One region of the Halalkalibacter sp. HAAS-P014 genome, then DNA from elsewhere that is predicted to be linked to it. Evidence: riboswitches for the same ligand, from Rfam matches in the RefSeq annotation. Region 1 holds a riboswitch; each other region holds the start of a gene.
What was found. A riboswitch is a leader RNA that binds a small molecule or an ion and turns the genes downstream of it on or off. The one in region 1 is predicted to bind cobalamin.
Positions count from the first base shown of each region.

Region 2: linked by a shared signal. The riboswitch ahead of AC1FXZ_RS16770 (ribonucleoside-diphosphate reductase subunit alpha) and the one ahead of AC1FXZ_RS04400 (ABC transporter substrate-binding protein) in region 1 are both predicted to bind cobalamin.
Region 3: linked by a shared signal. The riboswitch ahead of metE (5-methyltetrahydropteroyltriglutamate--homocysteine S-methyltransferase) and the one ahead of AC1FXZ_RS04400 (ABC transporter substrate-binding protein) in region 1 are both predicted to bind cobalamin.

Region 1 is NZ_JBWQTV010000005.1:128,847-132,041, reverse strand. It holds gene AC1FXZ_RS04405 (FecCD family ABC transporter permease) at 1-1,017, opposite strand, end outside; gene AC1FXZ_RS04400 (ABC transporter substrate-binding protein) at 980-1,975, opposite strand; cobalamin riboswitch at 2,145-2,343, opposite strand; gene AC1FXZ_RS04395 (GTP-binding protein) at 2,599-3,195, shown strand, end outside.
Region 2 is NZ_JBWQTV010000021.1:23,965-27,159, forward strand. It holds gene AC1FXZ_RS16765 (glycine betaine uptake BCCT transporter) at 1-996, shown strand, start outside; cobalamin riboswitch at 1,160-1,359, shown strand; gene AC1FXZ_RS16770 (ribonucleoside-diphosphate reductase subunit alpha) at 1,509-3,195, shown strand, end outside.
Region 3 is NZ_JBWQTV010000006.1:223,653-226,847, forward strand. It holds gene AC1FXZ_RS05900 (VanW family protein) at 1-145, opposite strand, end outside; gene AC1FXZ_RS05905 (cob(I)yrinic acid a,c-diamide adenosyltransferase) at 253-843, opposite strand; cobalamin riboswitch at 1,065-1,252, shown strand; gene metE (5-methyltetrahydropteroyltriglutamate--homocysteine S-methyltransferase) at 1,377-3,195, shown strand, end outside.

The DNA.
Region 1 (3,195 bases):
TGGCGCTCCAATTAAAGCTGTAATTACGCCAATAGGCAGTTCTTTAGGAGCAATAATGGTTCTAGCCATTAAATCTGCTAATACAAGAAAAGCCCCACCAATTAACATTGAAAGTGGCAGAACATGCCTGTGGTTTGGGCCTGTTATAAGACGTACTAAATGAGGTATAACGAGGCCGACAAATCCAATTGAACCTGATACAGCTACCGCTGCTCCTGTTAATAAGGAAGCTCCGATCAGAATATTGATTTTCCCCTTCTTCACATCGACACCGATATGATCTGCAGCTTCCTCCCCTAGAGCAAGAGCATTTAATTCCCGGTAGTGAATAATGAGAATGAATGACCCGATCATCATAAATGGTAAAATGAGTTGAACATGGCTCCAGCCTCTCATTCCAACACTGCCGTATAACCAATAAATAATCTGTGTCATAGAATCCCGATCACTTAATGAAATGATTAATGACGTAATCGCCCCAATAAAAGCACTAATGATAATACCAGCTAGAATAATGGTTTCAATAGCCATACTTCTGCTGCTTAACCTAACTAGTCCAAATACAATGAGCAACGTAATAAACCCACTTATAATCGCGACAACCGGAAGAGTGAAACTCCCTAAACCTACAATCGTAACTTGAAAAAACAGTACGAATACAGCACCTAAGGCCGCGCCTGATGACACCCCAATTGTAAAGGGATCCGCTAATGGATTACGTAAAATACCTTGGAAAGCTGCACCAGCGAGAGCTAGTGATGCCCCTACACAAAAAGCAAGTAAAACCCGTGGGAAACGAATATTCCAAATGATCATTTCTTCATTGAGAGGAATATCATTAAGCCACCCAAAGTTAAAAACATTTTCGGAGATAATATGTAAAATAGTAGGAATTGGTATGACAACACTGCTTATCAATAAGCCAAGGAGGGCTGTACCTAGTACAAACCCTCCACTTAAAACATACCACCAAACAATTCTATTCTGCAAAAACTTCCGGATAGATGAGTTTGGCAAGTGTTTCCACCCCTTCAATTAAACGAGGGCCAGGTCTCGTAACCGTGTCGTTATCGACATCAAATACTTGCTCCTCTTTAACAGCAGGCACTACGGCCCATCCATCACGTGATAATACTTCGTCTCTTGGATTTTCTACATAATAACCATAAGTAGTAATAATCACTTCAGGGTCTAGTTGGACAATTTCTTCTTCCGTTAACTTCACCCAACCGTCGTGATTTTCTGCAACGTTAATAGCTTGGATAGATTCGAGCATTTCATTCATAAATGTATTTTGACCTGTAGTGAAAATATCTGGAGCCGGCGATACTTCAACCCAAACTTTTTTCTTATCCGTAACAGTTGCTTCTGCCTTTTCAATGATCACTTTATGTCGTTCTTGCATATCAGTAATAAGCGCATCTGCTTCAGCCTTGCTTCCAGTAGCAGCAGCAATCATTTCAATCTTGCTATACACATCGTCAAAAGATGTAGCACTTCCAGTCACAATAACATTAATACCAGCTTCTTCATATTGCTGTAAAATATCTGGATGCGTATTATAGTGATAATCTGTAACCAGTGCGATATCTGGTAAAAGAGTTAAAACAAGTTCAGCATTCATATCTTGCGCACCAACTTTTTCAATCTCTTGCGCTTCAACAGGATAATTACAGTAATCGGAAACACCGATTACTTTATCGCCTAATCCAAGTGCAAACGTAATTTCTGTATTACTAGCTTGGATAGAAACAATCGTTTCTGGTTCTGATTCAATTGTAACTTCACGATCTGCATCATCAATGATCGTTACAGGAAACAGATCTTCACTTTCCACTTCATTACTGCTTTCAGGAGGTACATCCTCTTCATCTTGATTGTTTTGCGCTTCTGTTCCACAACCTGTAATAATCGCCATGCTTAACAAAAGAACAAGAACAGCTAACCCCCACTTTTTCAAAAACTCCAAATTCATTTTCTTACCCCTTTCTACTTTTGAGCAACAAAAAAACGCTATTCCAAAGGAAAAGCGTGAATGTAAAGGCACATATGTATCCAGTCTATTAAAAAATAAATAAACATGTATGCAATCTAGCAAACGATTACTAGAAAGCCTGCGCTTAAACATTCCTTTCCTCGAGGAAGCTTAAAAAACAATATAGGCAGGTCTCCTGACTTGCGAATCAACGTAGGGTTACCCTTCCCATGCAACTTGCACAGTGGATTTTAGCTAACCTTCCTTATCGCTTACAGTGGCGGGACCGTGTTGGAATTGCACCAACTTCCCTCTTAGTCTCAAATGAAATAAAACCGAACATTTAAGAAACCTATTTGCTTAATATTCATTTTTGCTCTAGAAGCAATTATAAAAGAGTTCCTTTCACTTGTAAATAACTTTATTTCTGAAATTTCGACTTCTATCAACATTTTTCTTACTTATATAGTTAAATTTACAGATTTAAGTATAACGAGAAAATTTAAGCATCGGCAAATATGATTCTTCTATTTACAAAGAGGAAAAAGAAAGATAAAATACAAACCGTAATAATTACTATTTATAACTGTTTTTAATTCCAATTAAAAAAGGAGAATATATAAATGAAAAAAGTTCCTGTTACAGTACTAAGTGGTTATCTAGGTTCAGGTAAAACAACATTATTAAACCACATCCTAACAAATCGTGAAGGCTTAAAAGTCGCTGTAATCGTAAATGATATGAGTGAGATAAACATTGATGCGAAGCTTGTGAAAGGTAATGGATTTTCAAGAACAGAGGAAAAACTTGTAGAACTTCAAAACGGCTGTATTTGTTGTACCCTTCGTGACGATCTAATGCAAGAAGTTGAACGAATCGTTGATGCGGGAGACATCGATTACATTGTCATTGAATCGTCTGGAATTAGTGAACCCGTACCTGTTGCCCAAACATTTACGTATATTGATGAAGAACTCGGAATTGATTTAACGAAAAAATGTACACTTGATACTCTCGTAACAGTTGTTGATGCGAATCGTTTTTGGGATGACTATGCTTCAGGTGAGTCGCTACTTGATCGTAAACAAGGTACAGATGAATCTGATACACGTGAAATATCTGATCTTCTAGTCGATCAAATTGAGTTTGCCGATGTTATTATAGTTAATAAGGTTGAGATGTTACAAGAAGTAGATAAAGATGAAATACTAGGTTTCATG
Region 2 (3,195 bases), on a different contig from region 1:
AAAGGCCCTATTGGACAAGCAATTGATGTTGTTGCTGTTTTTGCGACGTTATTCGGGGTTGCTGCAAGTTTAGGGTTAGGTTCACAGCAAATAAACGCAGGCCTGGAGTATTTGGTCGGAATTCCAAATAACTTTATGATTCAAATGGTAATTATGGGTATTATAACTGTTCTTTTCATCATTTCAGCGAATACAGGAATTTCAAAAGGGATTAAGTATTTGAGTTTAGCGAATATGTCAATTGCGACGGTTTTATTTTTTGCGATGTTGATTCTTGGCCCTACATTGTTTTTACTGAATATGTTTACGACGAGTTTAGGAAGTTATTTGCAAAATTTAATTCCCATGGGCTTACGTTTGGCACCTTTTGATGCAGATGAAGCAGCATGGACTCAGAACTGGACTGTTTTCTATTGGGCATGGTGGGTCTCTTGGACACCATTTGTGGGGATGTTTATCGCGCGTGTATCAAAAGGTCGAACGATCCGTGAGTTTACTGTAGCCGTTCTTCTTGTTCCGGCAATGGTTTGTGCGGTTTGGTTTACTGTATTTGGTGGTACAGGAATATTTTTAGAGTTTACCCAAGGTTTAAATGTTTCTGGGCAATCACTTGAGACGGCGCTTTTTTATGTTTACCAGCAGTTGCCTCTTGGTGCTATTTTATCGATCCTGACGGTGGCGTTAATTACAACGTTCTTCGTAACATCTGCTGATTCAGCAACCTTTATTTTAGGGATGCAAACAACAGGGGGAAATCTAAACCCATCAAACCGGGTGAAAGTGACATGGGGGTTAATTTTAGTCGCTTCTACGGTAGTTTTAATGGCTTCAGGAGGACTAACGGGATTACAAGCTGCAATTATTGTTAGTGCCTTGCCACTTTCGTTTATTGTTTTGTTGATGTGCTATGGGCTTGTAAAAGAGTTAAATCAAGAATTGAAAGAACAGAGTAATCCGGTAAAGGTGAAAGAAATTAAAAGGAAAAAAGCAAGCTAATAGTTATGAATCTAGTAGGTCTATCGGTTACTTATAATAAGGCATCGATAGATCTATTTTTCTTTTTGAAGAAGAAGAAGGAAGGTTTTCCTTGCAATAGGGTAAATCTTCCTTTAACATATACAATATATCGTATTTAAAAGGTTTGAATACAACTATATATTGATTTTGTGGAATGAACGGTGTCAAATAGACTTAATAGGGAATCTGGTAGAAAGCCAGAACTGCCCCCGCAACTGTAAGTGCCGATGAAATGAGAGGTCCACTGTGCTTTTAAGCTAGCATGAAAAACTAGCTTGCATGGGAAGGCTCAAAGTAGGGTGAAGCACGAGTCAGGAGACCTGCCGTCATTTTTTAGTCAGCTATCTTCGGGGTGTGAGAAGTGAGACGGCAATGAAGCAGGCCAAAGTGCATTTTGGGGGCCATAGTCTTATTTCTTACGCCGTTTTACGCTCTTTCTCATACTAGGAGAAGGGGCGTTTTTTCGTTTACTTTTAAAGGAGGAGAAAGAAATGACACAAGCTAAGGTAAGAAAATCATCAATTGAACAAGTACATAATCAGATTGAGGCATTAATGAGCTTATTTCCTAAGCTGGACTTTGGTGCATATAAGGAGAAAGTTGAACAAACAATTGCAGCCAAAGGGGATATGTCAGCTGATGAGCTAACCAATTTGCTAGTATTGTCTGCGGTGGAGAGAATTTCAGCCGAAGAACCAGATTGGACTTATGCAGCAGCTAATCTTTTTTTAAAACAGCTCTATAAAAAAGCCACGATCTCGAGAAGGTATGATGCTAATTTTCAATATGGATCCTTCTATCAATTAATTCAAGAGTTAACAAACATGGGGATCTATTCGAAGGACATCTTGCAGGAGTATTCGAGAGAGGAATTAGAGGAATTAGAAAAGATAATTGTTCCTGAACGTGACTCGTTGTTTACATACATCGGAATAGTAACACTAGCAGATCGATACTTAGCGAAATCTCATCGTGCGAACGTATATGAACTTCCTCAAGAGCGGTTTTTAATCATTGCCGCTACGTTAATGATGAAAGAACCTAAAGAAAAACGTTTGGATCTTATTAAAGAAGCCTACTGGGCCATCTCGAATTTATATATGACGGTTGCAACTCCGACATTAGCGAATGCCGGCAAAAGCTATGGTCAGCTCTCAAGCTGCTTTATTGATACGGTAGACGATAGTTTACGAGGTATATATGACAGCAATACTGATATTGCCACACTAAGTAAAAGTGGGGGAGGAATCGGTGCATACTTAGGTAAACTGCGCAGCCGTGGGAGTGATATTAGAGGGTTTAAAGGGGTTTCTTCCGGTGTCATTCCTTGGATGAAACAGCTAAATAACACGGCAGTCAGTGTTGATCAACTAGGACAGAGACAGGGTGCAATCAGTGTTTATTTGGATGTTTGGCATCGCGATATATACAGTTTCTTAGCAGTGAAATTAAATAATGGCGATGAAAGACAGCGTACTCATGATTTGTTTACAGGGGTTTGTATACCAGATTTATTTATGGAAAAAGTAGAGACGCGTGAAGAGTGGTATCTATTTGACCCTCATACCATTCGTCAAACGTTAGGGTTTAGTCTAGAAGATTATTATGATGAGGAAAAAGGATCAGGGAGTTTTCGTAAAAAGTATGAGCAATGTATGGAAGCAGCAAACAATGGATTATTAGGTGAAAAAGGACAAGTATGGGATGTTGTTCCAGCCATTGATATTTTCAAAGAAATTATGAAAAGTCAGCTTGAGACAGGGACGCCGTATATGTTCTATCGAGACACCGTGAACCGGGCTAATGCCAATCGCCACCAAGGTATGGTTTATGGCAGCAATCTGTGCACAGAAATCACCCAAAACATGAAAGCGACTACGGTTAGCGAAGAAAGAACGGAAGATGGAAAAATTATCGTTGAGAAAGAACCCGGAGATTTTGTTGTTTGTAACTTATCTTCAATCAATCTAGCAAAAGCAGTAACAGAAGATGTATTAGAGAGATTGATTCCGATTCAAGTGCGAATGCTTGATAACGTTATTGATTTAAATAATATTCCTGTTCCTCAAGCACAAATAACGAATCAAAAGTACAGGTCAATTGGGTTAGGTACATTTGGATGGCATCACTTACTTGCGTTAAAAGGGGTAAAGTGGGAGTCAGAGGAAGCGATAGAAT
Region 3 (3,195 bases), on a different contig from region 1:
CAACTTTCCAATAAACAGGCGCTTTTGATAAAGACTCGATCTGAGAGAAAGAAGAATGTTCAGCCACAAGTTTTGGGCCCTCAGCAGACGCTTCACCACTACAGCCAGCAAGCAACAACAATGCAACAAACCAACCTTTTTTCATTTGTTTTCCCCCTCTTTCTATTACACATTTACCAATATATGAAAACAAACTTAAAAAATACCTTGTTGTAGCACCATTTTTGGGGTTATGCTGAGCTAACTACTGTATCATCCGTTTTCCTTTCGTTTTCCACCTTTGAAGACGATCGCACTTCTCTCATATTCAACATCTTTTACTCCCTGTCGATGGTTCACGACTCGCGCAATCGCAAAAAAGTAATCCGATAGGCGATTTAAATATTTTAGTACGATAGGATTGACTTGCTCACCTTCTCGTTTAAGCCTCGTCACATATCGTTCAGCACGTCTTGTAATAGTACGACAAATATGAAGTGAAGCTGCCTCTTTTGAGCCACCCGGTAAAATAAAACGTTCTAATTCAGGTGCTTCTAAGATGTAGTTATCTATACGCTGTTCTAAAAAGTCAACGATTTCTTGCTTGACCTTATATGGATGCTCATTTGTCACTTTAATCATCGCTAAGTCACCACCACAATCGAATAATTCATGTTGGACTTTGAAAAGCTCAGCCTTGATATCAGGAAATACGTCTTCTTCTAATTGGGCCACTACCTGTCCAATAAAAGAATTAAGTTCATCTGTTGTACCATAAGCGATAACTCTCGTATCATCTTTAGCAATTCGTCCTCCTATAACACTTGTTTTCCCTTCATCTCCAGTTCGAGTATAAAGTTTCATCGAAATTCCCCCTAGTAATTTAGTTTATTAAAATATTTTCTTTACAACTTTTATCACAATTCATGCTGTAATTAACACAACTACTATGTACATGCATGCATTCATAGTATACATGATTATGATTTTTTTCATAGTTTCGCACCAGTAAAACTTTTTTCGGTTTGTATCATTCTCAAAAAGCTATTGACAAGTTTCCTTCTCTACGCTAAAGTTGAAATCAATTTCATATGTTGGAAATAGGTACTTTGAATGTTTGTTCAAAGTTTAAAAGGGAATCCGGTGAAATTCCGGAGCGGTCCCGCCACTGTAATAGAGGAGTTATTATGTCAAATGTCACTGGTTAACGCCGGGAAGACCATAATAACGAAGATACTAGAGCCAGGAGACCTGCCTGTTTCAACAACACTGCTTACCTACGGGAGATGGGGAGGTGTTAACTGTATTTCATTAATATTTCTATGGATATCGTTACCACTTTTTCTGGTAATGATATCCTTTTTTGTTGATTAATATAAAATTGGAGGAATTTAACAATGAAAACGATTAGAAGTAGTAACTTAGGCTATCCACGTATAGGTGAACAACGAGAGTGGAAAAAAACACTTGAAGCATTTTGGGCTCAAACGATCTCCGAAGAAATTTTTGTAGAACAAATGAAAGCATATCGGTTGCAACATTTACAAAAACAATTAAATAAGGGTATCGATCTAATACCTGTTGGTGATTTTTCTTATTATGACCATGTTCTTGATACTGCAACAATGTTTGGTCTTGTGCCAAAGCGCTTTGATTATTCTAATGGCCCTGTTCCACTTCATACATACTTTTCAATGGCTCGTGGAACACAGCAAGCTCATGCTTGCGAAATGACTAAATGGTTCGATACCAATTACCATTACATCGTCCCAGAACTAGATCATAGACAGCCAACTCTAGTCGAAAACCGGCCATTACAAGCATTTTTAGAAGCAAAAGAAGAATTAAATATTGAAGGGAAACCGGTTATACTCGGACCTTTCACGTTTTTAAAACTATCAAAAGGGTACAAGTCTAAGGAGTTTGCTAATCTTCTTGAACGTTTTATACCTGTATATACCCAATTATTATCCGAACTCGCCAATGCCGGATGTACATTTGTTCAAATTGATGAGCCCTACCTTGTAATGGATTTAACAACGGATGAAATATCACTTTTCTCTAAACTGTATGAAGAAATTACAAGCAACATTCCTCACCTAGATATTATGCTACAAACATATTTTGAATCAGTGTCTCATTATCAGGAATTAATGAATCTCCCTGTCAAAGGAATTGGCCTTGACTTTGTTAATGGATACTCAGAAAACCTAAAATCAATTCAAGCGTATGGATTCCCAGAAGATAAAATTCTTGGAGTCGGACTAATCGATGGAAGGAACATTTGGAAAAATAAATTAAGTCAAAGTCATGATATTTTAACAAGTATATCCCAACTTATTCCATTAGAAAACCTACTTGTACAACCGTCCTCTAGCTTGCTTCATGTTCCGGTTTGTTTAGAGCATGAAACAACGTTAGACCCTTTAATAAAGAATGCATTAGCCTTTGCTGATGAAAAGTTAGATGAATTGAGCTTGTTGAAAGACGCAGCGAAAGAACCTACATCTGCTAGACTTGCAGCGCTAAAACATTATCAGCAGTCCGTTGAAAAACTTGAAGCCTCATCTTGGCGTGATAAGAAAGAATTAACGAGTCTTCGAACAGAAAGAATGAAGCCTTTCTCTGAAAGATATCAACTCCAAAATCAAAAATGGAATTTGCCAATTCTTCCTACAACGACCATTGGCAGCTTTCCACAAACAAAGGACATTCGCAGGGCTCGTTTCAAATGGAAAAAAGGTGAATTAACAGCAGAAAACTATGAGGCAAAGATTAACTCAATGATTGAAAAATGGGTCCGGATTCAAGAAGACTTAGATATTGATGTACTTGTACATGGTGAATTTGAAAGAAATGATATGGTAGAATTTTTTGGTGAAAAGTTAGCGGGTTTTGCTTTTTCAAAAAATGGCTGGGTACAATCTTACGGTTCGCGTTGCGTGAAACCACCGATTATCTTCGGGAATGTTTCATTCACTAGTCCAATGACAGTTAAAGAAACGATTTATGCACAATCACTAACAACAAAACCAGTTAAAGGAATGCTTACAGGGCCTGTTACAGTTTTAAATTGGTCATTTGTTCGGAATGACATCCCACCTAAAGAAGTAGCATTTCAAATTGCTGAAGCTTTACTTAAAGAAGTCCAGGCATTAGAGAATAATGGAATTACGATGATTCAAGTTGATGAGCCAGCTTTACGGGAAGGCCTTC